One region of the Alkalibacillus flavidus genome, then DNA from elsewhere that is predicted to be linked to it. Evidence: riboswitches for the same ligand, from Rfam matches in the RefSeq annotation. Region 1 holds a riboswitch; the other holds the start of a gene.

Region 1 (7,290 bases):
ACTAAGCGCAAACGGTAATAACGGTTCCATCATCGTCACCGCCAATACCCCGACAACAGCTGAGATCGGCTCAACCATACCCGAAAACTGACCGTACATAAAACTTCTCCGGCGTGACATCCCTTCTCGTCGAAGTGGCATCGAGACAGCTGTGCCTTCTGGGAAGTTTTGAATACCTATTCCAAGGGCTAATGTCACAGCGGCTGCAAGTGAAGTAGAATCAAAACCGCCTGCGACTGCTCCAAAAGACACGCCAATGGCCAAACCTTCTGGAATATTGTGCAACGTAATCGCTAAAATTAACAACGTACTTCGTTTACGCTTGCTCGGATTCATCCCTTCAGCGTCTGTCATCGACGTATTCGGATGCATATGCGGTATCAATTTATTAATCCCCCAAAGGAAAAAGGCACCTGTCAGAAATCCTGATGCTGCCGCTACCCACGCTGGCAATGTATCAGATTCAGCCATATCAATCGCCGGTGCCAATAACGACCAAAAGCTCGCCGCAATCATGACACCTCCTGCAAACCCTAACATCCCATCGAGTAATTTTTGACTCATCGTTTTCGTCGTAAATACAAGCGCAGCCCCTAAAGCCGTCATCCCCCACGTAAATAACGTCGCGAGTAATGCTTGCATCACAGGGCTTAACGATATAAAGATATCAATCATATGTTATCCACTCCAAATCGACTTCAACATTTAATGATGACTTTCTGTATCCAATTGACACATTAAGGAATCGTCATGCGGATGATCGTCATTTTCTAACTGAATGGTCACGTGACCTATTTTTTGATGTTCCAGTTCATGTTCAATTCCTCGTAGCAGCGATTGGCATTCACTCACGGTTAAATCATCTTCTACAACAGCATGACATGACAACGCATTTTGACCACTCGTTATACTCCATACGTGTAAATCATGAATACTTTGGACACCATCGATACTCGTTATACTTTGAACAACTTCGTCTAAATCTACATTCTTTGGTTTACCTTCCATTAAGACGTGAACCGATTCTCTCGATACCCTTACGCCACTAATTAAAACTAAACTAGCGACGATGACACTCGCTAGCGGGTCAGCCCACCCCCATTGGAAGAACATAATAAGTAATGCTGCTACAATCGCTCCAACTGAACCGAGTAAATCACCTAAAACATGGAGGAAAGCAGCTCTTAAATTTAAATTGTCTTCTGTATCACCCTGGCGCATCAAGATCCAAGCGACTAACACATTAACCGCAAAACCAATAATCGCAATCACAAGCATTCCGATCGAAGCGACTTCAGGTGGATCAATAAAACGTTGATACGCTTCATAAAAAATATAAAGCGCAATGAATACTAACGTGACACCATTAAACACAGCCGCTAATATTTCAAACCGTTTATAACCGAATGTTTTACTATAGTCCGCCACTTTTTCACCAAGCGTAAATGCGAGTAAGCCAACACCAAGTGAGACTGAATCACTCAACATATGACCCGCATCCGATAATAAGGCAAGACTATTTGTCAAAAAACCACCAATTGCTTCGATAATCATAAAACCACTCGTAATTAAAAAACTAATAAACAGTGCTTTTTTATTCGCACCGTGTGTATGGTCATGTCCATGATCATGCCCCATCTTAATACCTCCAAATTCTACAATGTTAACTATGACGAGCGTGTTCGATCGTTTGCTCTAACATTTTCATCACATGTTCGTCATCATGCGAATAATATAGTGTTGTACCGTCTCGACGATATTTAACTAAGCGTAAGTTTTTCAAAAATCGGAGCTGGTGAGAGACTGTTGATTGTCTTAAGTCTAAGGCTTGAGCGATCCCATTCACCGAATATTCATCATGAAATAGTAAATGAAGTATCTGAATACGCGTAGGGTCACCAAGCGCTTTGAACGTTTGTGACACAACAAAAAGCGTCTCGTTATCTAAAGATTCATGATGCATCTTCATATGTTGCTCATCACTCATAGGGATACACCCCTTCTGAATATGATTATATTAATATATATTCATATATTAATAAAGAAAGCGCTTCTGTGTCAAATAGCGTGTGATTTCATAAAGTTTATAAAACATTCATTGACGTCAGTTGTTTTCATAAAATAGTTATGAGGTGATAACCGTGGCGAGAGTCGCATATACCGAGAGTGACATCGATTTAATTGCAAGAATGATTCGTGCGGAAGCCGTCGGTGAAGGTCGACTAGGTATGTTAATGGTAGGGAACGTCATCGTCAACCGAGCACGAGCGAATTGTTTGGACTTTGAAGGATTAAGCTCTATACGTGACGTAATCTTTCAAATTCAAGGCGGAAATTATTCTTTTGAAGCTGTGCAAGAAGGAAATTTATTTTATCAACGAGCACGAGAAACAGAAAAACGATTAGCCCGACAAGTTGTGAAGTATTGGAGACAACAACCTGCAAAGTACGCGCTTTGGTATTTTAATCCGTATGATGAATGCCCTCCAACATGGTTCAGCCAACCCCTTACCGGACGTTATAAAGAACATTGTTATTATGAACCACAGGCTAGTACGTGTGATAGTGCTTATCGGTATTGACCGTTACTTTAGCTCTAATCAAAAAATAAAACCCACAAATATTGATTGCTCAACATTTGTGGGTTTTATTTGAATTATAGTACCGGTGGCCGGGCTCGAACCGGCACTCCACGAGGGAACGTGATTTTGAGTCACGCGCGTCTGCCAATTCCGCCACACCGGCATGGACACGTTTTTTCACGTGCATTAACCATAATATGACGAAATGGCTTGTTTGTCAAGATACTATGCCACTCAAATTTACAATTCATCAAATCCGTTATCATCCGACACTTTCGTATATTGACGCGATTTCTGCTCGAAGAAATCGGACTTACCTTCGTCGGCATCTTTATAGGCCTTAATCCATTTAAGCGGATTGTCTTGGACGTCTGGAAATGGGATAGGTGCCCCCATTAACTTACACCGTTTATTCGCTGTGTATTGAATGTATTGTTCTAACTCATTCATATTGATCCCATCAATTTTATTACCAATGATATGTTCGCCCCATTTCACTTCTAGTGCTGTCGCCTCGCGAAATGTATCTGTCACGAATTGCAGATTCTCATCTGTATTCAATTCAGGATTCTCATTCAACGTTTCTTTAAAGATATGAGCAAACAAATTCACGTGCAATAGTTCATCGCGATTAATATAGTTAATCATCGTGCTCGTTGACACCATCTTCTGATTACGGGCTAAGTTGTAGAAAAACGCAAATCCTGCATAGAAAAACAAGCCTTCTAACACGACATCATACACGACCGATTCTATGAAAGCTTGCGGTGATTTTTCTTTCACAAACCGTTCATACCCATCAGCAATAAACTGATTCCGTTCCATTAACACCTCATCATGCTTCCAATATTCGAAAATAGCATCTTGCTCTTGTTTATCAACGAGAGATGACAAGACATACGAATAAGACTGGTTATGAACAACTTCTTGAAAGGATAACACTTGCATCAGTGCTGCCAGACTCGAGTCGGTTAAATAATCGGCTACTTTTGCCGAATAATCCGTTTGTACTGAATCTAAAAACGCTAATAAGCCGATGATCTTTTTAAACGATTCGCGTTCGTCTTCCGTTAATTCAGCCCACTGTTTCTGATCGTTCGACATGTTGATTTCAAACGGCGTCCAGAAGTTAGCGAGCATATTTTTATACATCGGATAGGCCCATTTGAACCGGACATCATCCCAGTTAAGAACATTTGAACTTTCACCGTTAATAATACCTGTCGATTGATTAGGCGCATTCAAATCATATAATTGGCGTTCTCGCATTGTCTGTTCCATGATTAACCTCCTTTATGACTCACAACTTACGCAATCGTCAATATCTGAAGACGTTGAGCGCGTATAGTACGTCGTTTTAAAACCTGACTTCCAAGCCGATAAATGCAAATCGAGCAATTCTTTCGCTTTAATCGTATTTCGGACATAAAAGTTAAAGGAAATAGCTTGGTCAATATGGCGTTGACGCTTTGCATTTTGTTCAATCGTCCATTGATGATCGATATCGTAAGCCGATTTATAATACCAAAACGTTTTAGGATTTAAGTCTGGTGCTGTGACCGGAATTTTATAATCCTTCTTTTCCTCAGAATAAAATTTCTTAAATATTGGATCGATACTCGCCGTGCTCCCTGCAATAATGCTCGTACTAGAATTCGGTGCGACAGCCATTAAATAGCCATTTCTAAGGCCATATGACTGCACGTCTTGTTTCAACCTTTGCCATACTTCACTCGTATAGCCTTTATCATCAAAATAGCTTCCATCATCCCATTTCGACCCCTTAAACAACGGATAAGCGCCTTTTTCTTGCGCCAACTTCATACTCGCTTGAATCGTTAAATAAGCAATCTGTTCATATAACTCATCTGCGAATTGTATTGCCTCTTCAGACTCCCATGCGATCTCGTTTAAGGCTAACAAATGATGATACCCAAATGTCCCTAATCCGACGGCACGATAGTTTTGATTCGTCATTTGTGCTTGTAACACTGGAATATGGTTTAAATCAATCACATTATCTAACATGCGGACTTGAATCGGAATCAGACGCTCAAGAACTTCTGCAGGAACCGCTTTGCCTAAATTGATACTCGATAAATTGCAAACCACGAAGTCCCCAGGCGATTTCGTCACGACAATTTTACCGTCTTCGGTATACTGCTCATCAACTGTTGTCGCGCTTTGGTTTTGCATAATTTCAGTACAAAGATTTGAACAATAAATCATACCGGTGTGATGGTTGGGATTTTGCCGATTTGCCTCATCACGATAAAACATATAAGGCGTCCCCGTCTCAAGCTGACTGACCATTATTCGTTTCATTACATCAATCGCGGGCACAGTTTCTTTCGTCAATTCAGGATGGTTCACACATGCTTCGTATTTCTCTCTAAACGCCCCAGATCCCAGCTTTTCATCATAATAATCTTCTAAACTAAAACCCATTACCTCTCTTACTTCATGTGGATCAAACAAATACCAATCGTCACGGGCTTCCACTTTCTCCATGAAAAGGTCCGGTAGCGTCACTCCTGTAAACAGATCATGCGTCCGTTGACGTTCGTCGCCGTTATTTAATTTCGCATCCAAAAACTTAAAAATATCTCGATGCCAAATATCTAAATAAACCGCTATAGCCCCCTGACGTTGGCCGAGTTGATCCACACTGACAGCCGTATTGTTCAATTGCTTCATCCACGGCATTACACCGCTCGAAACACCTTTAAATCCCTTAATCGAACTGCCATGTGAACGAATCTTGCCAAGGTAAACGCCGATGCCGCCCCCATTTTTCGATAAGTTCGCAATATCTGTATTTGAATCATAAATCCCTTGTAAGCTATCATCGACTGTCTCGATAAAACAGCTCGACAATTGCCCATACGATTTACCCGCATTGGCAAGTGTTGGCGTTGCAACCGTCATATAAAGGTTACTTAACGCCCAATATGCTTCCTTTGCTAGCTCCATGCGTTTGGATTGTGGCTCATGCATCATTAACGTTAACGCAATGGTTAGAAATCGTTCTTGAGGCAATTCATAGACGTGTCCATCATGATCTGTCGCTAAATAACGATCGGCTAATGTTCTAAGTCCAATGTAGGTAAACGCTTCATCGCGTTCAGATACGATCCAAGAACTCGCTTCGTCCAGTTCTTCTTTCGAGTAATGATCTAATATATCAAAACTATAAATCCCCTTGTTGCTAAGTAATTGTTGCAGTTCATAATACGATCCATAACGTTCATTTGACTCGTATTGTCGATTATATGCTGCTTGTTGATACATTTGACGCAAGTAAATTCTTGCGCATACGTACGTCCAATCAGGTTCTTGAGGGCTAATATGGTCTAAACCTCGCAACAATAATTCATTCGTAATTTGATGTGTTGTTACTTCGCCTTTTTGAGTCATCGTCATCATCACTTTTTCTTCAAACGACAAGACATCTAAATGCTCATAACCTTCCGTCACATCGTGAATAAACTGGCGAAGTCGCTTTTCTGAAAAAGCACTTTGATCATCACCATTTAAAACGACTGTACTTACATTCGTCACCATCGACATGTAGAAACCTCCCTAATACAAAAAAATTCGCTTCCAACGAGGTTGAAAGCGAATAAAACGACTTATATGACAATGGTAGAGTTGTTACCTACCTGTAATCACCGCTGTCGTTCCATTCTCTTTCACCCCGAAGACAATGTAACTCGGCTCATACAGACAGGTCTCCTGACTTACGCTTCTTTTTACTCTGGGCCTTCCCTTATAAGTAGCTCTAACTCATCTTATAAAGTGGTCATTCCCATTTCATCCACGCTTACAGTTGCGGGGGCAGTTTTGGACTTGCACCAAATTCCCTATTAAGCCTATCAAAGGCATCCGCATAAGCTGAATACAATATGTAGTTTTAAGTTGTAACAAAACAACTATATATTGAGTGTAATAGAAAATAATTAATATAGCAAGAGTGAATGTATGAAAAAATATCATGATGGACTGTAGAGAACGTCGATAGATAGCAATAGAGACGGGAAAACAGCGGACTATAAAACAAAAAAAGTTGATAAACGTAACGTCTACCAACTTGGCTTATGTAATCAATTTGAAATGAGATATGGAGGCGGCAACCGGATTCGAACCGGTGATAAAGGTTTTGCAGACCTCTGCCTTACCACTTGGCTATGCCGCCATCGATAGCTGGTATTTTGAGAAGTCTAGAATTAAAAAAATGGAGCGGAAGACGGGATTCGAACCCGCGACCCCCACCTTGGCAAGGTGGTGTTCTACCGCTGAACTACTTCCGCAAGTGGCTGGGCCAGTAGGATTCGAACCTACGCATGACGGCACCAAAAGCCGTTGCCTTACCGCTTGGCGATGGCCCAATATCAAATGGGGCGACCGGAGGGATTCGAACCCTCGAATGCCGGAGCCACAATCCGGTGCGTTAACCTCTTCGCCACGACCGCCATATGGCAGGGGTAGTAGGAATCGAACCCACATCAAAGGTTTTGGAGACCTTCGTTTTACCATTAAACTATACCCCTAAAAGTGGTGGAGGGGGACGGATTCGAACCGCCGAACTCTGAGAGAGCGGATTTACAGTCCGCCGCGTTTGGCCAACTTCGCTACCCCTCCAAACAAATGGTGGCTCGGGACGGAATCGAACCGCCGACACACGGATTTTCAGTCCGTTGCTCTACCG
Region 2 (23,076 bases), on a different contig from region 1:
GTACAGTAAAATGGTTTAACTCAGAAAAAGGTTTCGGATTTATCGAGCGCCAAGACGGTGACGATGTATTCGTACACTTCTCAGCAATTCAAGCTGAAGGCTTCAAAACATTAGAAGACGGCCAAAACGTTGAATTCGAAATCGTTGAAGGCGACCGTGGACCACAAGCAGCAAACGTTGTTGCTCAATAATAAACGTTAACCAAAAGACGCGTAGCTTAGGCTACGCGTCTTTTTTTATATGATGGCTTCTAGCTATAAGTGCCATATTTATGTTTTTTGTAGTGTAAATAAGGGTACTGAGCTGTAACGGATTTGAAAAAAGGGAGGCGTTTTTTATGCGTGATACTTTTAAAAAAGGAATGTCATTAGGTTTCGGTTTAGCGCAAGCGAGTAAAGAGCAAATTGATAAAGCACTCGATGAGATGTATGACAAAGGTGAATTGTCCAAATCTGAGATAACAAATTTATTAAATGAACTACGCGAAAAAGGTGAACAACGACAAGAACAAGTCGATCAAAAGATTCAAGATATACTAAAAGAACGGTTACATGAAATAAATGTGCCGACCCGCGAAGACTATGATGCATTAGAACAACGAATCGCCGCTCTTGAAGCGAGACATAACTCAGATGAAGAATCTTGAACATAAATGAGGAGGGAAAGATATGATCAGTAAACGAATGAAGCATATGCGACGATACCGCCAAATTGCAGCGGCTCTAGCGCGAAATGGATTTGGATATTTCGTCAAAGAAGTCGGGCTTGATCAAGTATTTTCCCTTCCTCGTCGTGTGTATGTGAATCAACGTCATGAAGAAACGTCCAAACAATTAGGTCGGCGTCTGAGATCATTTTTAGAAGAATTAGGACCGACATTTATTAAAGTCGGCCAAGTGGCGAGCATGCGCCCTGACTTGTTTCCTGATGATATCATCGAAGAATTATCCTCATTACAAGATGAGCTAGACCCGTTTTCTTATGAAGACGTGCAAGCAATTGTTAGACAAGATTTTGGAGCAGACGTTGAAGAATTATTTGCTTCATTTGACCGCGAACCACTCGGTGCAGCGTCAATCGGCCAAGTTCACAAAGCGCAACTGAAGACGGGTGAACATGTGGCAGTGAAAGTTCGTCGACCTGGAGTCTATGAGCAAATACATACAGACCTTGAGATATTAGAAGAATTAGCGAAGAGAGCTGAAAAGCGATTCGACTGGGCAACACAATATCAAGTGACAGGTGTGCTAGAGGAATTTAAGCGAGCGATTATGGATGAATTAGATTATGAAACAGAAGGGCTTAATGCCGACTTAATGCGTAAACAATTTCAAGATTGGTCGTCGATCATCATTCCAACAATTTATTGGGATTACTCATCCAAACAAGTGTTGACGATGGAGTTTGTAGAGGGATATAAGCTTGATGAAGTAGATGACATGAAAGCACAAGGATTTGATTGTGATACGATAGCTGAGACGATGATCCAAGCCCTTTATCATCAAATTTTTAAAGATGGTTTATTTCATGCTGATCCACATCAAGGCAATTTCTTCATTACCGAAAACCAATCCATTGCTCTAATGGACTTTGGTTTAGTAGGGCGATTGTCGCGCGATATGAAAAGCCATCTTGCGTCACTCTTTATTGGTGTTGTTAGACAAGATGCGAAAAGCATTGTTAAGACCATTAAGAAGATGGGGATTACGCCTGATGATTTAGATGAGGATTCCTTGAGACGGGATATCGAACAAGTGATGGTGAAATATTATGATGTGCCACTTAAAGATATTAGTCTAGGCGAATCGATCACAGATTTATATCAAATTGCACAAGAATATCAGATCTATATACAACCCGATTTATCATTAGTAGGTAAAACGATGTTTACGATGGAAAATGTTATTGAAACACTAGCACCTGATATCAATATGATAGAAGTCGCCGAGCCGTATGGAAAAGATCTGTTGCGGCAAAAGTATAACCCGAAACGAGCGGCTGAAAAACTGGTTGATCAACTTGGTGAGTATGCTGATGCAGCAGAAGATTTACCAGAAGTCTTGCAAGAAATCAATGCGATAGCGAAGAAGCGAAAAGTGCCGATTGATATTTCGTTTCAAAAAGAAGATTCTTTTATGCGTAAGTTAGACCAAGTGAGTAATCGTTTATCATTTAGTATTGTTTTGTTGTCGTTCAGTCTTATTATGGTGGGCCTGATGGTCGGATCTGCCTTAAGTCAACAACACTCGATGGTGTGGAATATTCCCGCGATAGAAATTGGTTTTGTTATCGCGTTATTAATGTTTTTATGGATGATATATTCGATATTCCGATCAGGAAGGTTTTAATCCCTTCCTGATTATTTTGATTCGACTTCGGTTAATATATTCGGCAGGTCGTTTGTCTGTTGTAACGCGTTTAAAACCGTTAGCCATTTAAATGCAGACGTTCTCGGGTTGAAGAATTGAAAGCGATAAAAGGTGTCATCCATTAGAAAATCGAGTTTGTGGTGAAAGTGAACGTTTAACCCCTCGACCTTATCAATTGGAAATTTTAGTTTGTTATTTTGATAAGTAAAGACTAAGTTCCCCTCGTGATAATGCAATGAACCACGGTGAATGTGTTGAAAGGGATCACGTTTGTGTGATACATAAAGGTCAACGTGATCAGATAAATCATTAATAACTTTTTGTCGCTTTTCTTCTATCATGGCGTTATAAACGTGTGATTGTTGCCACGCATTCCATTCAGCAGGTGTTCTGAAATGAGTAGCAGGTGAAAATGTACCGTACTCTGTATATTTCTCTGTGTATCGACATTGTTCACATATGAATTGATGACGATCAGACGTCAAATGACCGATTGAATGACATGACGGACACATAAACAAGAGTCGCTCTAAATACTCAGCTAAGTTGTTTCCTTTATACGAATATTGTTTCGATGCTTGCCATTTTGCCTCATCATGATTAAGAGCTTTACTTATACCTTTGTGAATCGATTCGACTGAATTTTTTCTGATATCGTCTGCATCCCACAACTGTTTGTACTCAATGTCAATTTGCCCTTTACGGTGATGCTCCGCCCAGCGTGGGTGACTTAAATGCCCGCCTTTGATTGTTGCTGTTACCACTGGGATCTGAAGTTTTTTAATTAATTTCGAAGTTGAATATGTTAACGGTTCTGTTTGGCCATCCCAATTACGATTCCCTTCAGGAAATATACAAATGACACGGCCGTGCTGTTTGGCTTTTATAACGCTTCGAATCGTTTTCGTGTCATTATAAAATTTCGTTTTCCGTATGGCACCTGTATAATCAAGAATTCGTCTCAGAAGGGGATTGCGAAATAATGGCTCACCCGCGATGAAACACATCGGCTCCTTCACATAACTGTTTAATATTAATGGGTCCCAATTGTTCACATGATTAGATACAACGAGGTAAGGTGGTTTTAAGCCGATAGTATCATTTCGTTCGACATGAATGGATGAACGTTTGTTTAAGAACCATTTAATCGGTTGGATTAATATATTTTTCATGATTGGATTCGGTTTTCGTTCGATGCTCATGAAGTTGTGCCTCCAATTAAAAATCATTATACATATTGTAGCAGATTTGAAGTTGGTTTTAATGGATATGGATAGATATTTTATACATAGATATTGATAGAGTAACGAAAAGTTGTAGGAATATGTCATTTTACGACGATAATTCTGATATATTGATAGTCATTTTGTCATATATGTATTAAAATGATGTTATACGTCATGTTCGAGAGTGGGGAAATCATATGGATGTTATGGACTTTCATCTAATCATGACTGTCACCGTTAAAGGGACATATGATTTGTTTTTAGTTAGTTTATCAATCGTTATTGCTATTATCGCTGCGTATGCGGCGTTGTCATTAAACGAACGACTTTATCACAGTGGGTTAATTCATCCGTATTTTTGGATTGGATTGGCTTCCTTAACAATGGGTGTTGGCATTTGGTCAATGCACTTTATAGGCATGAGTGCTTATCAATTAAACGTTCCAATGACGTATGATACAGCGATCACGATTTTGTCGGTCGCTCCTGCTGTTATCGCATTGTTGATTGCCTTCTGGATGGTCTATTACCGTAAACGCAAATTCAGACATATTGTACTAGCTTCGATGCTGATCGGAATAGGAATTGCTACGATGCATTTTACTGGCATGGAAGCGATGGTCGTCGCTAATGCAACGATGCAGTACCATGCTGGTTTTGTAATATTATCTGTGTTAGTTGCGATTGTCATAGCGTTTATTGCGTTGTTAATATTAATTAACCAGCCAGATAAGATGCCTTTTTGGAGTAAGATGATTATCGCTATATTACTTGGTTTAGGTGTTTCAAGCATGCACTACACAGGTATGTATGCTACGACCTTCGAAATGAATGAGTCCCTTGTAGGAAAGTACGAAGCCAAAGGACCGATGGGCATATTAATTGCGAGCATTACCATGGGTATATTAGGGATTGTGTTGTTTTCGATGTTTAGCACCATTTTTGATCGTCAATTGAAGCGTCGCTTAGAGTTGTATGATCCATTAACGAATTTGCCCAATCGAAAAGTGTTCAATCAACAAATCGCTCAGTATAAGAGTATGAATGAAGTGGGCCTTGCGATTGTGCATTTACATGATTTAGACACGATTAATAATAAATATAGTTACCAACAGGGCGATGAAACGATCAAAATCCTCGTTGAATTAGTGAAACAAGCGTACCGGAAACATTTTTCACGACGCGAGTTTTTGGTCTATCGTATTAGTAATCAGAAAATTGGTATCGTCGTTAACGAATATTCGATTGTGAAGAAGATGCAACATTTCTCAAGTGACTTAATTCATTTATGTCAAAGTGAAAATATGGCAGGCTTAAATATTAGTGTCGCCTTAGCAGCTAAGCCGAAGACAGCGAAACAGACTATTGAACTTATCGACCAAGCCTATGCAGTGATCAATATGCATGGTGAAGAATTAATTAATGATTACGCCATGTTTAAAGACAAAACCCATAAAGAAGGTTTACGTGATAAACTCATTGAACGTCTCCGTTTAATCGAATACGATGAGGAGTTTGTAGTGAAATATCAACCGAAAATATCGAATATACACCATGATTTCGTCGGCGTTGAGGCACTCATACGTTGGAACGATGACCAGCTCGGTTTTATACCCCCGAACCAATTCATACCAGTTGCCGAAAAAACAGGCGAGATTCATCCGATTACGATATGGTTGATTGAGCATGTGTGTAAGCAAATTAAAGAATGGCAGGTAGCAGGTTTTAATGTTGGAAAAGTCGCGATTAATTTATCGAACCGGACTTTGACTGAAGATACGTTTGTTGTCGATGTTGAAAATATAATTAATCGCTACCAAGTCGACCCGAGCTTATTAGAATTTGAAATTACCGAATCAAGTATTATTGATGATGAAAAGATCGCATTAATGACAGTGAAAAGCTTACGCGAACTCGGAGCGACGATCGCGTTAGATGACTTTGGTACAGGCTTTTCATCGCTTACGTACTTAAGAAAACTGCCGATCGACAAAATGAAGATCGATAAATCATTTTTAGATGGCATAGTAGAAGATTCTTTAGCACAGCAGTTTCTAGCGGATGTGATTAACTTAGGTTCGACGCTATCATTAGGTGTTGTCGTTGAAGGGGTTGAAAATGAAGAAGAACTCAATATTATTGGCCAAACATCTGCTGACGAAATTCAAGGATTTTATTTCGGTAAGCCAATGTCATCTGACGAATTAATAAGTTGGGATACCTCGTACAACGAAAAAATATTAAATTAATATAATAAATTATGCATGAATAAGGACGAAAATGGGTATAGCAAACAATAGACTTTCAATATAAAGGAGTGGTTAAACATGAGTCATTTATTTACAACAAAAGCTACAGCTAAAGGCGGCCGCGGAGGTCATGTTACATCTGAAGATGGTGTGATTGACTTAAACGTTGTCATGCCAACTGAAAATACAGATGAGACAGGGACAAACCCTGAACAATTATTTGCAGCAGGTTATGCAGCTTGCTATGATGGTGCGCTTAACTTAGTCGCGAAAAATCAAAAGAAAGACATTGATTCAACAACTCACGGCGAAGTTAGCTTCATGAAAGATGAAGCGGACGGTGGCTTTAAAGTTGGCGTGAAACTTATTTCTGAAATCAGCGGTGTATCACAAGATGAAGCAGACGAATTGATGCAAGAAGCTCACAAAGTGTGCCCATATTCTAAAGCAACGCGTGGCAACATTGAAGTTGAGTTAGAAGCAGTGGTTAAATAATAACCGAGTTAAAAAACAGCAACGGCGATTTGGCCGTTGCTGTTTTTTTTGTGCGTTTGATGCAACGAATGAAGAAGTTGATTCAACACTTTGTTCATTTGAATCAAGCGCTACAAAAAGTGATTCAAGCAATATGGAATGTGGCTCAAGTAAACGAAAAGTTGAATCAAACAATGTTGGTGCACCAACAAAAAAACCAGTTAAGTACCGAACTTAACTGGCTTCAATATTAGTATTCAAGAATTTTTACTTGAACTTGGCGGCGGCCAAATCGAAATGCTTCGTCTTCACTTGGAATGAAGACATCAATCCGATTGCCTTTAATGTCACCACCAATGTCTCCAGCTACAGCTGTGCCATAACCTTCAACCCAAACTGTCGCGCCTAATGGAATAACGTTAGGGTCAACAGCAATCACTTTTTGATTAGGATTGGCTCTTAAATCAATCCCTGTATACGTCGTGCCGCTACAACCATCACAATAAGCGGTGTAAGCTGTTGCCTCCATATACATCATTTCCTTCGCGCCTTCTGATTCGCTTACTTGTTGAACATCACCAGATTGCTCATTATTATTAGATTGATTATTGCTAGATTGATTGGTGTTGTGTTCACTTGATTGATTGCTTGTGTCATTTGAGCTACTAGATTGTTGGCTTGCTACTGCTGTTTTTGGTTCTGGTTGTGGCTTAATGACGTCGATCGATTTCTTTGCTGTTAACTCTGTTGAAATCGCTTGGTATTCATTGTTAATAACTGACTCTGATTTATCTGTTGACATATCTTCGTGTGTGTTTGCCTTCTTTATATCTGAATCAAAAGCCACTAACAGAATGGCGATCAGAATGGCTGCGCCAATCATTAGTAAAATAGTTTTATTCATGTACATACCTCCGTAAATTAAACAAACTCGCAATAGGACTATGGTTCTTTTTTCAAAGCCCGAGGGCTAGTATAACAGTTACACATAACAGGTCAATCTCAATGCTTGGGCAAGTGTGTAACAGTTTCATGACAAGCTTGAAAAGAATCTCAAAATTTTAAACAGACTGATAAACGGTACAATTATGATAAATTTGAAAAGCGTATAAGCAAGGGTTAAAATAGAGTAAGTGTCAATGGTATAACAAAGGTTAAACTCCGTGTTTGATAGAGAGAAAATCACTATGAAAGATGTTGATCGTTAGGGAGGTTACATGATGAAAGTCGCGCTATTAAACGGGACAATGGTGGGATCTAAGACGAAGGTGTTGTTAGAAGAAGCTGAACATCATTTGAAAAATATATCGCATGAAATTGAAGTGGAACATATTCATTTAGATCAATACCAAATAGAGTTTGCAGATGGTCGAGCCGTTGAAGAATATGGTGAAGAAACGCAAACGCTTATCCATCAATTAGAGAAGGCTGATGGTTTCATTATCGCGACCCCTATATTTCAAGGGTCTATACCAGGCGCATTAAAAAACGCACTCGATCTTGTTTCGCCGCAAGCGATGCGCTATAAACCAGTCGCACTGATGGCTAATGGCGGCACGGTGCAGCATCATTTAGTCATTGAAAATCAATTGAAGCCAATTTTCGATTATTTCAGATGCTTAATCACACCGAATTATGTGTATACAGACTCGTCGCAGTTTTCCCATACCAATGTTTTAATAGATGAAGACGTTAAACACCGTATTTATGAATTGGCACGCGTTTTTTCGCATTATTTACCGATGAGTCAAGCTATTAAAAAAGGCGATCACTTATACTCATAACACCATATTGTTTCTTACTTTAGGAGGCTTGGACAGAAGTAGATTCGATTTTACAAAAGACGAATGTTTGAACATCGTAATAGTTAAGCACTAATGAAGCAGAATCAAAACACGTAGACGCCTGCGGGAACAGCACGCGTCTCGAGACCCCGAGAGATGCACCTGTGTCTTCTAGCAACGCTTCGAAGTAGGCTTTCTCGGTGCAAGTTACAAGGTAGCTTACTCGATGATGTTGCCTGGCTCGAGCCGTGCCCGCGGTCGACTAAAAACGGTCACGTCCTGCGCCTGCGAGTACTCGGCGCAGAATTAGTCAAGGAAGCTTATGAAATCCGCTTTTGTGGCCAACGTCGACACTAGACCATCCGGGTCGTCGGAAAGCGTCCACCGTAAACGGATCACACAATCAACAACGTACTTTAATAATGGATTTGATTAAGCATTTCTAGTGTTGTTATTCCCACTTAAAGTCAGGCTGTCTTTTGTTTAGGAAAGCATCGACGCCTTCATGGTGGTCGTTTGTTTTTCGCATGGCTGTTTGTGCAGTCGTTTCTGCTGCTAAAATAGACTTCAATTCGTCAAGCTGTTGTTGGTGATAAATCGTTTTCGTTTGAATCATCGCGAGAATAGGTGAGTTCTTGAGTTTATCCGTATATTGTTTAACCGATTGGTCCAAATCAGACGTAATGACAAAATCGATTAACCCAATTCCTTTCGCTTCATTAGCTTCTAGCTTTTTACCTTCCCAAATTAAATGTTTCGCTCGGACGGTGCCGACGCGTTGTTGCATCATGAAATGTCCAGCGCCATCTGGGATCAGCCCGATTCCGATGAAGTTCATCGCAATTTTCGCATCAGATTTCGCTAAGACGTAGTCGCAACCTAATGCCAAACTTAGGCCTAAACCAGCCGCCGATCCGTTTAAGGCGGCGATCGTGATTTTCGGCATTTGGTATAACGTTAGAACGATTTGTTCTATTATGTTCATGATGTCACTAAAAGCATTGTCGTTATCAGCACTTGCAATCATGTTCAAATCGCCACCAGCTGAAAACGCTTTCCCATTCCCTTGTAAAACGATTATTTTCGAGTCGTTTTCACTTGCTTCTTTCAATTTGGTAGCCAGCACATTTAACATTTCTTCATTCAAAGCATTAACTTGTTCAGGTCGGTTTAAGGTGATTGTGGTGACGCCATCTTCTTCGTGTAATAATACTAAATTAGACATAAAATCCCTCGCTTTAATTATATTCCAAGCTTTAATATTTTTTCATAATACGTTATCGCATCACGGTGGTTTTGTTGCGCCATTAATGATTCAGCCATTAATATGTACAATTCTTTAAGCGTTCGGTTTTCCCCACGTTGCACTAAATAGGGAATCCATTGTTGCTTCGCTTCTAGAAGAAAAGTATTAGTTGCAACAGTTTGGTTGATTTCGTGGGTTAACATCCAAAGTAAACACCGGATTTTTTGGTCGCCGATTTGTTGGCTCAATGTCTCCCCTTGGTTAATATACGATATGGCTGTGTCGTATTCCTGCAAATGATAGTGAATTTTTGCGAAAAGTTGCAAACATCGTAGTTTTTCATATGACGTGTTAAAACCTTCATAAGCTGATGTTAGATAGGTAAGAGCTTTATCCCAGTCTTCTTTTTCGATATAAAGGTATGCGATATTGTATTGGAGATTTGCTGTGACGCGTTCAGAGTCCATCATCGGTCTGGAATTAAGGACTTGAAAGAAATAGTGCTCGGCGATATCGAAAGCTTGTAACAAGGTGTAATTGATACCGAACAAAATATAACAATCAGTAATCTTAGGGTATAAGAAAGTGTTAATAAATTGTTCTTTAGCGATTTGGCAGTAATGATTACTACGTGACGGTTCATAAAGTCGAGTATATGTCGCCGCGATTAAATAATATAAGTCGGGGTCATTTAACCCGTATTCATCGAGAACGTTTTCGGCTTCGATAAAGTGTACAATCGCTTGGTGCGGGTACGCTAAATGAATATAATAAATGCCGATAATTTTGTAGAAGTAGTAGCGTTTTTTGTTTTGAAAGCTCGATTGAATGTTGAATAAGTTATCAATAGCATAGTTCGTGACGCGATCACTCTTCGTTTCAATTAAGTAATAGAGTTCGATGAGCTTAAAAAAGTGTTGTACATCGTCGTGATGAAAGGGAGATAGAGTTGCTTGAATCGTTTCATATAAATCGTGAGCTTCAGTGAAATTTTTCTTTGTAATGAGTTTATAAAGTGTTTCGATATCGTCCTCAATATCACTACCTGAAGCGGATTCAATTGAATGAGCGGGAATGCCGAGTCGTTCGCAAAGAGATTCAAAAACGGATTGACTGGGTTCGATGATTTTATTTTCGATCTTACTTAAATACGAGATCGAACAGATACCTGTCGCTAATTGTTTTTGTGATAACCCTTGTTTCGTTCGATGATATTGTATAAAAGAACTCGTATTAAACATAGCATTCACCTCATTCGTTTCTTAAACATCATTGGTTGTTGGCGATTATTGGTAACCTTATTGTAATCAAAATTAGTCAGGCTGTAAAAAATCCCTTTCGATTCATCGTCTGGAATCGAAAGGGATTGATTCATTAATGGAAATGTGATGTTTTTTCGTTTAGTTCTTCGATCATAGCCTCGAGCTTTTCGGCTTCTTGTTGTAGTTTTTGGAAGGCATTTTGTTGTTCGCTTGCTGATGCTGAAATTTCTTCAGTGCCGGCAGCTGTTTCTTCAGTGACAGAGCTAATGCTTTCCATCGTGGCTGTAATTTGTTCAGATTGTTTGCGTGACTCATCCATATTGGCGGATAGGCGTTCCAGGCGATCGTAAATTTGTCCCACATGGTCAGCAATATTGTTAAATGAGTTTTCTGATGTGTTCACAGCATCCACTTGTTGTTCGCTTAGTCGTGTTGTTTCTTCTGTTTGGTTATTGATTTGATCGACGCCTACGCGGATTTGATCGACCATTTGTTTAATATCATCCGTTGCAGACGTTGATTGGTCAGCAAGCTTACGGACTTCGTCGGCAACAACTGCGAAACCTTTACCGTGTTCGCCAGCACGAGCTGCTTCAATCGCTGCGTTTAAGGCGAGTAAATTCGTCTGTTCAGCGATGTCGTTAACGAGTGCAACAGCTTGCTCGATTTGTTCTGTATAGTGAGTGAACTGTTCAACCGACTGACGGACTTCGGACATGGCTGTTTGGTTGCGTTCCATGATCGTCTTTTGCGATACGAGTGCTTCGTGGCCGTCTTGGACCGCTTGTTGAGCATGCGTGCTTTCCTCATTCGCTTTATCGCTTTCTTCGGCGTTGGCTTCAAAATCGTGTTGCATTTTTTCGACGAGCGTGACCGCATCTTGGACGTCATTCGAGATCGATTGACTACCTTGAGCTAATTCATCTGTCGAGCTAGCGACTTGTTCGCTACCTTCTGTTAAACTCTTGATTTCGTCATTTAGTTGGGTACTAAATTCATCGACGCGACGATTAATCGAATGAATCGACTCGACGGTGTCTTTTAAGTTGTTGATCATTGTCTTGAATGATCGTTTTAATTGGCCGATTTCGTCTTTTTCTTTTTCGTCAACTTCAATGTCTAGTGATAGTTTACCAGATGCTGCTTCTTGTGCTTGACTAGATAATGATCTTAACGGATTGGCGATACGATTCGACAAACGTAATGTTAAGAGTAACGTGAATATGACGAGTACGATACTAGCGATTAAAATAGCTGTTAAAACACCAGCAATCAAGTTTTGTTGCTCTTGTGTATTGTTGTCGTACCAATTGTTACTTGCGCGTTCTAGCATGTAAGCATCGTTAACAAGTCCTGCTGTACGCAATGCTTGGCGTTGAACTTCATTCATATCTTCACTTTCTAAAGCTTGTACAGTTAGTTCTTGCCAATCATTATACTTTTCTTGCGCTTGGGTCGCCCAACGTTCTTGTTCGTCTGTTTTAACTAACTCAGTAATACCTTGAGCCATCTCTTCTGTCTGTTCTAGCTGTAATTCAGCTTCTTGTTTCGTCGCGGTAGACGGACTGTAGAAATAGGTTGTGAGTGCTTGTTCTGTCGCATGGAATTGCGCATAAATCTCTTTACTCTCTAGTAATACATCAATATCATCTTGTGATGACGCCTGTAAGTTCATCATTTCGTATGCGACATATGACACGATCAACAAACTTAAAATTAAAGGCGTCAGTGTCATAATATATAATCGTTTTTTAATTGACATTTAAAGACTCCTTCCTCGTTTAATTTCGTGCATCGTCTAACGTTTGTTGTTGTTGATCAGTCAGTTCAATGACGCGGATTGGGGCTAAGCCGACACCGTCTTGATCTAAACCTAATTCGCGGTGATTACCTTCGAGTGTCTCCCCATTAGCTAGTTGTTCCATGACATCATAAATCGCGACGTTCACGTTTTTAACCATGGATGTAACAACAGCATCTTCAGCAATCGTATATTGGTCGGTATCCACACCGAAAGCATAGATACCTTGGCTTTGTGCTTCTTGTAGTGCTCCTGTACCCGTGAAACCGGCAGATGGGAATATGTAATCAGCACCTTCATCAATCATATCAGCCGCAATATCTGCACCGAGTTGGTCATCATCAAAAGACCCAGCATACTCAGTTAAAATCTCTGTATCAGGGTTGGCTTCGCGAACACCTTCTTTAAAGCCGTTCTCAAATCGCTGGATAACATCACTTTCCACACCGCCGATGAAACCGACCGTGTCGCTTTCAGTACGCATACCAGCAATCAATCCGACTAAGTGGCTTCCTTCGTCTTCTTTAAAGGTGATAGATGTGACATTTGGTAGGTCAATTACTGCATCGATCATGACGAATTGTTGATCGGGATACTCTTCCGCTTTCGCTTCAATCGCAGGAGCTGTTGTAAAACTTAACCCGAAAATTACATCGTGGTCTTGATCGATTAATTCTTGTAATTTTGCTTCATAATCTTGATCAAGTGGTTCCCGGTAATCGAAAACAACACCTAACTCATCGCGCGCTTGGGTTAACCCTTGGAAAGCTAAGTCACTAAACGCATTATCACCAATACCACTTTCTGTGACGAGAAGCCCAGCTGACAGCGTATCGTCGCTTGAGTCTATATTCTCATTATTTGAAGAACATGCCGCCATTATAATCAGGATGAAAACAAGCAGGGCGGTCATTTTATAAAACTTCATAGAAAACCTCCTAATTTAAAATAAATGTCGAAATTTATCGGTAATTCTTACTAAGATATTATCTTATATTTCTCGATAAATTTAAAGGTTAAAGTTGGAAAAAATAAAATTCATTTGACGTTCTGATCGTTTAAGCTTAAGATTAAAAGTGACAAAATAATCAATAGAATATGTAGGTGTAAATGACAATTGTTGTTTACTTAATAGGGAAGTCCGGTGCGAATCCGGCGCGGTCCCGCCACTGTGTAGGGGAGCTACTGACCATGCCACTGTCAAATGACGGGAAGGGGTTAGACGCTTCGATCCTGAGCCAGGAGACCTGCCTATATATTTTAGCTGATTTCCTTCGGGGTTAAAGGAAACGCTATATATCAATCAAACGATTCATATATAGTTTGAAAGCCATGATGCGCTTGTTTTCTCTAAACTCACGGAGGAAATAAGCGCATTTTTTAATACAGAAAGGAAGAGGTTAAGATGATGTTAGGTAAAATGAAGCAATGGGTATTAATCGTCTTACTCGTGCTAGTTGTCGGGTTAACAGCTTGCCAAAATGGTGAAGAATCCACAGATGACACAACTAGTACAGACAATACGGAACAACAAGAATCTGAAGAGAACACTTCAGATGAAAACGACGACGACAACAGCGAAGCAAGTGAAGAATCAGAATCGACATTTCCTGTGACGATCACCGACCGAACAGATCAAGAGATAACGATCGAAGAAAAACCTGAGTCGATCGTATCTGTTATTCCGAGCGCAACAGAAATTGTATATGCCGTTGGAGCTGGTGATGCTGTTGATGGTGTGTCACAATGGGCCGATTATCCAAAAGAAGTGAACGACGTTGAAACAGTAGGAGATATGAACTTAAATATTGAAAAAATCGTGAGCTTAGAACCAGATTTAGTCGTCGCTGACGTACAAAATGCCGATGATATCGACGCGATGCGTGATGCAGGATTAAATGTATTAGTCATTGGTTCGCAAAGCTTAGATGCAGTGTACCGTGATATTGAGATGGTCGGTCAAGCAACAGGTCATATGGATCAGGCTAAGGACATCGTCAGTGATATGCGATCACGCGTCAGTGATGTGAAAGATGCGGTTAGCGACATTCCAGAAGAAGAGCGGAAGCGTGTTTGGGTCGAGGTTGGACCCCAGTTATTTTCTGGTGCACAAGGGTCGTTTTTACACGAAATTTTAACGCTTGCTGGTGGGCTTAACATTATCGGTGATCAAGAAGGTTGGCCCCAAGTGAGTGAGGAAGTGATCATTGAACAGAACCCAGATGTTATCATAACAACTTACGGTGAAACGACAGAAAATGCACACGAGAAGATCATGAACCGTGACGGTTGGGATACGATTACAGCGGTGCAAGAAGAAGCGATTTATGACATGAAAAACAACTTATTATCTCGACCTGGTCCGCGTTTGGTTGATGGTTTAGAAGAATTGGCACGAATACTTTATCCGAACGAAATGAATTAATTTTTTAAATTGAATGGATGTTACACATGACGAAACACAAAACGTTATGGCTTTCATTAATCGGTTTGCTGCTAGGGCTCGCTGTATTAATGAGTCTATCGATCTCACTCGGTTCTGCCAATATATCATTCACAACTGTCTGGCAAGTGATTTTATCGCGCGTGCCTATTGTGAATGGCTTCATAAACGGAACATGGTCGGATGCCACTGAAACGATTGTCGTCGATTTACGTATGCCGCGGATTTTGCTAGCAGCTCTTGTTGGAGCAGCATTAGCGCTTGCAGGTGCGCTTTATCAAGGGGTTTTACGTAATCCGTTAGCGGATCCGTTTATTTTAGGGGTGTCTTCGGGCGCTTCATTTGGTGCCGCTATAACGTTTGTGTTTGGCCTGCAGTTGATGTGGCTCGGTCAATTCACGTTGCCTGTTGTCGCGTTTGTGTTTGGCTTTGTCACATTAATGATTGTTTATATGATTGCTCGCATTGGGCAAAAAGTTCGCATGGAAACCATTATATTAGCAGGTGTAGTTGTTCAATCTTTCCTCGGGGCATGCTTGTCATTAGTCATGGCTTTAGCAAACGAAAAACTACAGACGATTGTGTTTTGGATGATGGGTAGTTTAACGTTAACGGACTGGAGTTATACAGCGGTTGTGTTACCTGTCATGGCTGTAACAGTCATCATATCGTTATTTTTCACACGTGAGTTAAATATGCTCGGTTTAGGCGAAGAGGTGGCCCACCATTCAGGGGTGTCTGTCGAACGGACGCGTTTCATATTATTGATTTTAGCATCGCTTATGACCGGAGCGGCTGTATCCGTCTCGGGGGCAATCGGTTTTGTCGGCTTAGTCGTCCCGCATATGATTCGGCTCATCGTTGGGTCGGATTACCGATTGATTTTGCCTCTATCACTCGTTGGTGGTGCGATTTTCCTTGTCGGGGCAGATACGTTGGCTCGGGTGGTTTTAGCACCGCGTGAGTTGCCGTTAGGTGTCATTACAGCCTTTTTAGGCGCGCCGTTTTTCATTTATTTACTCCGCCAAGCGAAGCGGGAGTATTTCTAGGAGGATGTCTATGTTATCGCTACAACATGTTACGAAAATGATCGATGCACAACCGTTAGTGTCAGATGTCTCTTTTGATGTTGAGAAGGGGCAATGCTTCGGCTTAATCGGACCGAATGGGGCAGGTAAATCGACGTTAATGAAGTTGATCTCAGGTGTGTATGATACAACAGGCGGGCAGGTGCGTTTAGATGGTCAGCCGATCAAACGGTGGTCACATAAAAAACGGGCCCAACGAGTGTCTGTGTTAACGCAAGATGGGTTGTCGCCTTACCCGATCTCAGTGCTGAATGCGGTCATGATGGGGCGTTATCCGCATTTGAAATTTTTCCAGCGTGAAAGTGACGACGATATGAAGCGGGTACAAGACGTTTTAGCGATTACAGGACTTTCAAATATGCAAGATCAAATGCTCGATACGCTTAGTGGTGGTGAACGCCAACGTGTAGCGATTGCGAAAGCGATGGTACAAGAACCGGACTTATTATTACTCGATGAGCCGACGTCTTATTTAGATATTGGGTATCAAACAGAAGTGCTTAACTTAGTGCAAGATTGGCAAAAACGGACAGGTTTAACCGTCTTAATGGTATTGCACGATTTGAATTTAGCAGCGCAGTATTGTGACCGGTTAATTTTGATGGACAAAGGGGAAGTCGTGAAAGAAGGAACGAGCGATGATATTTTGACGACGGAAACGCTCGCGACGGTTTACCAAACGACTCCTGAAATTGTTCGTCATCCGACAAAAAATATTCCACAAATTTTACTCTAAAGGCATCTTCCGTCAATCATGTTATGTATAATAGAATAGACAAGAGTACGTAGCTATGAATGGGAGATGACACATGTATGGAATGGCGTAATATATATCGTGGTATATTAATGGGAATTAGTGATATTGTCCCTGGTGTGAGCGGTGGAACGATCGCTGTTGTATTAGGTATTTATCAACGATTAATTGAAGCCATTAATGGTGTATTATCGCGCGAATGGAAGAAACATTTTGCCTTTCTAATTCCATTAGGAGTAGGTGTATTATTCGCGTTGTTTACGCTTGCCAATGCGATTGATTGGTTGTTTGAACATTATCCGAATCAAATTCAATTTTTATTTATCGGTCTTATCATTGGGATTATTCCGATGTTGTTAAAGAAAGCGAATGTATCGTCGACGTTTGGGGCGACGCATTATAGTTTATTTGTATTAGCAGCTATTCTTGTCGCGTCAATGGCGTTTTTCCAAGAAGGCGTATCCGATGCGATAACAACGTTTGATGCTAGAACGTATGTATTGTTGTTTTTATCAGGGTGGCTGGCAAGTTCGGCAATGATTTTGCCTGGTATTAGCGGATCGATGTTGTTGCTTATTGTCGGCATGTACCCGACGTTTACGTACGTTTTAGGTGATGTTATTATTCAAGGCTTGATTCCATTAGCGCTTGGTATAGGATTCGGTCTGTTAGTGATGAGTAAAATTATACGTTATTTTTTAACGCATTATTTTTATCAAATGTATGCGTTGATTATTGGACTCGTGGTCGGATCTGTTGTCGTGGTGTATCCAGGGTTTCAGCCGAGTTTTATATTAAATATTATAAGTGTTGCTCTTATTGGTGTCGGCATTTATGTCGCTGTGTTGCTCGGGAAGTTAGAGCATCAAGGATAAAGAAGAAAACGGGGTCATCCTACTATAAAAGTAGGGTGACTCAGTTTTTTTATTACAAGTTATTGTGCGTTCTTCGATTTATTTGGGCGTGTTTGCTATGAATTGGGCGAGACTGGCTATGAATTGAGCAGCTTTGCGTTATAATAGAGTGAGTTAAGTTTTAATTGAGCGACTTTCTCTATGGAATGAGTGACTCTAGATCATAATTGAGCAACTCTTGATTATAAACGGTGGAAAGTCGGTTTGAGCTGATCAAATGTTGTGACGTATTTGAATCCGATATCACGCAGTAGGTCATAGCTTGATTCGATGTGGTCGCCGACGCGTTCTGGTTTGTGCGCGTCAGAACCAACCGTCACAATCTCGCCGCCCATATCATAATACATTTTCAAAATATCACGCGTTGGGTGCACGCGGTCCATGCCATATTTATAGCCCGATGTATTAATTTCAATTCCTTGTCCACGAGGAATGATCACTTTAAAAATTTCTTCAATCACATCATGAAAATGATACACACCTGGTTCGTATTTATAACGGGTCACTAAGTCAATGTGGCCCAAAATACTAAAACCATCGAAAGCCTTCGCACATTCGAATAATTCGGTATAATATTTTTCATACGCGTCGTTTAAAGATTGGCCTTCAAATAGTCGACCAGAGTGTAAGTCTTTGTTGTCTGTCGTATGCATTGAGCCAATGACAAAATCAAATGAGTGCTGTTGCAGTAGTTGTTGATATCGTTCGGTCAAATGGGGTTGGAACCCGAGTTCTATCCCTTTACGGATCGTGATTTGGTCGCCGTATTGTTGTTGCATCGAACGGATGGATTGATGATAACGTTCGAGGTCGACATCAAAGTGAATCGACGGGTCAGGATAGTCGTAATCGATGTGTTCAGTGAATGACAATTCTTGAACACCGCGAGCGATACCCGCCTCAATCATGCTTTCCATCGGTGCGTCACAATCGGCAGAGAAATTAGAGTGCATATGGTTATCAAACATGGTATCATCCTTTCTAACGGTCTTATTTTAATAGCTTGACAGGACACGACGCAATCGTTAAAATATAAAACATAAACTTTATTCTGATAAAGTGATAAACTAATAGAGTGATAAAGGGTGGAAATTATGGCATTAAACCAACCGTTACCACAAGGGGTAACTGATTTGTATGCGCAAGAGTATGAGTTAAAACAAACGATAATCGATCGGTTAAAACAACTCTACCATCATTATGGATGCCAACCCATTCAAACGCCAACATTTGAATACTATGATTTATTTATGAATATACCAGGAACGATGAATGATGACCAGATGATCAAGTTGATTGATACGGATGGGAAAGTCCTCGTGCTACGACCAGATGCGACAGTACCGATTGCTAGAATGGCATCTCAAGCTAAATCAGACATGCCATTATTAAATAAAATGTACTATGTCACCAATATTTTTCGCATGGAAAGCGGCGAATCAGATCGAACATCGCGCTCATTTTCACAAGTGGGTGTTGAGTGGTTTGATGACGGTCGTGAACTAAATGATATAGAAATGGTGATTTTAGCCGTTGATACGTTGAAACAAATTGAAGTGAGTGATATTCAACTCGAGCTAGGTCAAGCAGGTTTTTTCCGAGCACTCATGGATGAAGCGCAATTAGATGCTGAGACAGAGGCGTTAATTCAAGCAAAACTCGAAGCAAAAAATGAATACGAACTAAGCGATTTATTAGAGTCATTGCAAGTAAGTGATGAAGTAAAACAGGCATTATTACGGCTGCCGCATTTATTCGGTGAAGCGAATCACGTGCTAAAAGATGCGAAGTCGGTTGCCATCAATGATCAAATGGCAAAAGCACTCGATCAATTAACAGGATTAGTTGAGCATTTAACCGAACTAGGTTATGCCGACTATATTTCGATCGATTTAGGCTTAGTCAATCATTTGAATTACTATACTGGTGTGATGTTTCAAGGTTATGTTGAAGGGTATGGTAAACCAGTGATTCAAGGCGGTCGTTATGATCAGTTGATGACTTACTTTAATTTAGAATCGAGTGCCATTGGCTTCGGCGTTTATATTGATGATTTGCTTCGTATTGTTAAACAACAGCAAACATTGCAGTTAGAAGAGCCAAACCAAGCTGTCATTTTGACGAATCATACGACGACAAAAGAGGCGTTTAGTTTGGCCCAGTCATTGCGACAAAACCAAATTGTCACCTCGATTGCTTATGAAGATGATGTTGTTGATGAATCGAGTATCATCATTGATATTGTCTCTAAAACGGTCAATATCAACGGTGACAAACAACCATTTGAAACAATCGATCAAGTCTTAACGAAAGTAGGCATAACGTATGGAACCGATTAAAATCGCCTTAGCAAAAGGACGTTTAGCGGATCTTAGTCTTGAGATTTTTGAACAAATTGGCATTACATTTTCGTCTTATTACGAGAAATCGCGTAAACTGACTTTTTTAAGTGATGATGGCCAGTATGAGTTAATTTTAGTGAAAGCGATGGATGTGGGCACTTACGTCGAAAACGGCGCTGCCGACATGGGTGTTGCAGGTAAAGATACATTGCTTGAAGCGGGAGCTGATGTGTTTGAACTGGTCGATCTAGGCTTTGGGCGCTGCGAATTTGCGGTGGCAGGTAAGCCAGGTACTGATTTATCAGATTACCAGCCGTTAACTATAGGAACAAAATACCCGAAAATTACGAATGACTACTTCCAATCACAAGGACGCCAAGTGGAAACGATTAAATTAAACGGGTCGGTTGAGCTTGCCCCGCTTGTTGGGTTAAGCGATGTCATTGTCGATATTGTCGAAACGGGGAATACACTGAAAGAAAACAATCTCGATGTGCTAGAAACGATGCTGTCGATTAGTGCGAGACTCGTCGTAAATAAAGCGAGCTTCAAAACAAAAGGAACCTCTATTCGTCCCGTCATTGACCAAGTAAAAGCTATTATCGATAACAAAGGACGTGTCACGGATGAAGATTAATGTGATTGAAGAACAAGATATCGCTGAAATTGTCACCAATCGAAAAAATCGCGACGCTGTTCAGTATGATGTGATTGATGAACGCGTTAAGTCGATTGTTCAAACGATTAGACGCGATGGCGACGAAGCGGTTCGCGGTTATATTAAATCGTTGGACGGTGTCGATTTAAACAATGTCGTCGTTTCAGCTCAAGAGATAGAAGAAGCCTATACACGCGTTAGCGATGACATGATGGCTGTTTTAACGGAAGCGAAAGAAAACATTCAGACGTATCATGCGAAACAAAAAGAGACGTCATGGTATTCGCACAATGCAGATGGTGTTTGGTTAGGCCAACAAGTTACACCGATTGTTCGTATTGGCGTTTATGTGCCCGGCGGTAAAGCAGCCTATCCGTCGACGGTGCTTATGAATATTATGCCAGCTGTCGTTGCTGGAGTGAGCGACATTACTGTGACGACACCTGTTCAGCCAGATGGGACGGTTAATCCGATGACGTTAGTCGGGGCTGATTTAGCAGGGGCGAGTCGCATTCTTAAAATCGGTGGTGCGCACGGTATTGCGACATTAGCGTATGGGACAGAATCGATTACGCCAGTTGATAAAATTGTTGGCCCAGGTAATGCGTATGTCGCTCGAGCGAAAAAATACGTCTTCGGTGATGTGGGGATTGATATGATTGCCGGGCCGAGTGAAGTTTGCGTCGTCGCAGATGAAACAGCCAATCCGGCATACGTTGCAGCGGATTTGCTCGCACAAGCGGAGCATGACGAGCTAGCTTCAGCTGTAGCCGTCACGACGAGTGAAGCGATAGCCTCAGCGATACAAACTGAAGTGGAGAGGCAAATGAAAACACGTGACCGTCAAGCGATTTTACAAGAATCGGTAACGAATCAGGGTGCTATTTACGTTACAACAGACCTTGAAATGGCGATGACATTTGTGAATGCGTGGGCACCAGAGCATTTAGAGTTGCAAATCTCTCATCCGTTTGAATGGTTGCCGAGTGTTAAACATGCTGGCGCAATCTTTCTTGGCCATTATACACCAGAGCCGCTCGGTGATTATTTTGCTGGTCCAAACCATACATTACCAACGAATGGAACGGCTAAATTCTCATCACCACTCGGCGTCTATGATTTCATGAAAAAATCGAGTGTCATTTATTATACAGATGACGCATTGGAACAAGTGAGACAACAAGTCGAACAATTCGCAGGCGAAGAAGGATTAGACGGTCACCGCGATGCCGTTCGAATTCGGTTTGATGAAAAGTAGGAGGTTTTAGCATGCGACAAGCGATGATCACGCGTAACACGAGTGAAACAGCGATTGAGTTATCATATGTCCTCGATGGCAAAAAAGAAGTCGAAGTCGATACAGGTGTTGGCTTTTTCGATCATATGCTGACGTTATTTGCGGCACACGGATCGTTTGATCTCACCGCAAAAGCAGATGGAGACGTTTATGTTGACGATCATCATACAGTTGAAGACGTCGGCATTGTTTTAGGACAAGCCTTTAAAGAAGCACTTGGCGACAAACGTGGTATTAAACGATACGCTTCTGATTTTACGCCGATGGATGAAGCCTTGAGCTTAGTATCCATTGACGTATCTAATCGGCCATATTTAGTCTTTGATGTCGATGAATTATCCGAAAAAGTCGGCACATTTGATACTGAACTCGTCGAAGAATTTTTCCGCGCGTTTGTGAATCAAGCAGGCGTGACGTTACACATTAAGTTAATGCATGGTTCGAATAACCACCATATCATTGAATCAATTTTCAAAGGATTTGGTCGTGTGTTAAAAGAGGCTGTCACAGTCCATGATGACGACGGCAGTGTACCGTCTACAAAAGGGACATTGTCGGAATAAGGAGATACGCTATGATTGCAATAATAGATTACGGAGCAGGTAATTTAAAAAACGTGAAGCATGCCCTAACGTTATTAAACATCGATTCGTATATAACAGGTAATCCGCGTGAACTCACGCAAGCAGATGGCATCATTTTACCCGGTGTCGGTGCGTTCGGTGAAGCGATGAAACGGCTACGCGAGCAAGGGTTTGTTGATGAAATTGTTAGTCAAGTGAATGACGGTAAGCCATTGCTAGGTATATGCCTTGGTATGCAATTGTTATTTGATAAAAGCTATGAACATGGTGAACATGACGGTTTAGGATTGATTGATGGTGAGATTGTTCGTTTTTCAAGTCGTGAAAAAGTGCCGCATATGGGCTGGAATCAATTACGTTTAAAACAGACAACACCCTTAAATGATCGTGTTCAAGATGGTGATTATGTCTATTTCGTTCATTCGTATTATGCACGCGCTAAGGACGAAAATGATATCTTGCATGAAACAACGTATGGTGATACGTTCACATCAGCCGTGAAACGTGATCACGTAATGGGTATGCAATATCACCCAGAAAAAAGTTCGCGTGTCGGCATGCAGTTATTAAAGAATTTCGGGGAGA

Evidence for each region. A riboswitch is a leader RNA that binds a small molecule or an ion and turns the genes downstream of it on or off. The one in region 1 is predicted to bind cobalamin.
Region 2: another riboswitch for cobalamin. It lies ahead of ABID56_RS10010 (ABC transporter substrate-binding protein); the one in region 1 lies ahead of ABID56_RS08310 (ribonucleoside-diphosphate reductase subunit alpha).

Annotation. Positions count from the first base shown of each region.
Region 1 covers NZ_JBEPMX010000007.1:141,188-148,477, forward strand. Annotated here, with positions in the region: gene ABID56_RS08280 (ZIP family metal transporter) at 1-675, opposite strand, end outside; gene ABID56_RS08285 (cation diffusion facilitator family transporter) at 706-1,638, opposite strand; gene ABID56_RS08290 (ArsR/SmtB family transcription factor) at 1,664-1,987, opposite strand; gene ABID56_RS08295 (cell wall hydrolase) at 2,142-2,582, shown strand; tRNA gene ABID56_RS08300 (tRNA-Leu) at 2,663-2,745, opposite strand; gene ABID56_RS08305 (ribonucleotide-diphosphate reductase subunit beta) at 2,823-3,863, opposite strand; gene ABID56_RS08310 (ribonucleoside-diphosphate reductase subunit alpha) at 3,876-6,152, opposite strand; cobalamin riboswitch at 6,291-6,486, opposite strand; tRNA gene ABID56_RS08315 (tRNA-Cys) at 6,704-6,777, opposite strand; tRNA gene ABID56_RS08320 (tRNA-Gly) at 6,818-6,892, opposite strand; tRNA gene ABID56_RS08325 (tRNA-Gln) at 6,896-6,970, opposite strand; tRNA gene ABID56_RS08330 (tRNA-His) at 6,979-7,054, opposite strand; tRNA gene ABID56_RS08335 (tRNA-Trp) at 7,059-7,132, opposite strand; tRNA gene ABID56_RS08340 (tRNA-Tyr) at 7,138-7,223, opposite strand; tRNA gene ABID56_RS08345 (tRNA-Phe) at 7,231-7,290, opposite strand, start outside.
Region 2 covers NZ_JBEPMX010000010.1:42,182-65,257, forward strand. Annotated here, with positions in the region: gene ABID56_RS09945 (cold shock domain-containing protein) at 1-191, shown strand, start outside; gene ABID56_RS09950 (phasin family protein) at 338-646, shown strand; gene ABID56_RS09955 (ABC1 kinase family protein) at 669-2,348, shown strand; gene ABID56_RS09960 (lysophospholipid acyltransferase family protein) at 2,360-3,571, opposite strand; gene ABID56_RS09965 (EAL domain-containing protein) at 3,793-5,844, shown strand; gene ABID56_RS09970 (organic hydroperoxide resistance protein) at 5,923-6,339, shown strand; gene ABID56_RS09975 (hypothetical protein) at 6,408-6,572, shown strand; gene ABID56_RS09980 (3D domain-containing protein) at 6,569-7,222, opposite strand; gene ABID56_RS09985 (NADPH-dependent FMN reductase) at 7,539-8,102, shown strand; gene ABID56_RS09990 (enoyl-CoA hydratase) at 8,554-9,327, opposite strand; gene ABID56_RS09995 (helix-turn-helix domain-containing protein) at 9,345-10,589, opposite strand; gene ABID56_RS10000 (methyl-accepting chemotaxis protein) at 10,723-12,372, opposite strand; gene ABID56_RS10005 (BMP family lipoprotein) at 12,392-13,339, opposite strand; cobalamin riboswitch at 13,497-13,680, shown strand; gene ABID56_RS10010 (ABC transporter substrate-binding protein) at 13,817-14,836, shown strand; gene ABID56_RS10015 (FecCD family ABC transporter permease) at 14,863-15,903, shown strand; gene ABID56_RS10020 (ABC transporter ATP-binding protein) at 15,914-16,678, shown strand; gene ABID56_RS10025 (DUF368 domain-containing protein) at 16,756-17,571, shown strand; gene ABID56_RS10030 (histidinol-phosphatase HisJ family protein) at 17,793-18,578, opposite strand; gene hisZ (ATP phosphoribosyltransferase regulatory subunit) at 18,705-19,949, shown strand; gene hisG (ATP phosphoribosyltransferase) at 19,936-20,589, shown strand; gene hisD (histidinol dehydrogenase) at 20,579-21,868, shown strand; gene hisB (imidazoleglycerol-phosphate dehydratase HisB) at 21,880-22,470, shown strand; gene hisH (imidazole glycerol phosphate synthase subunit HisH) at 22,482-23,076, shown strand, end outside.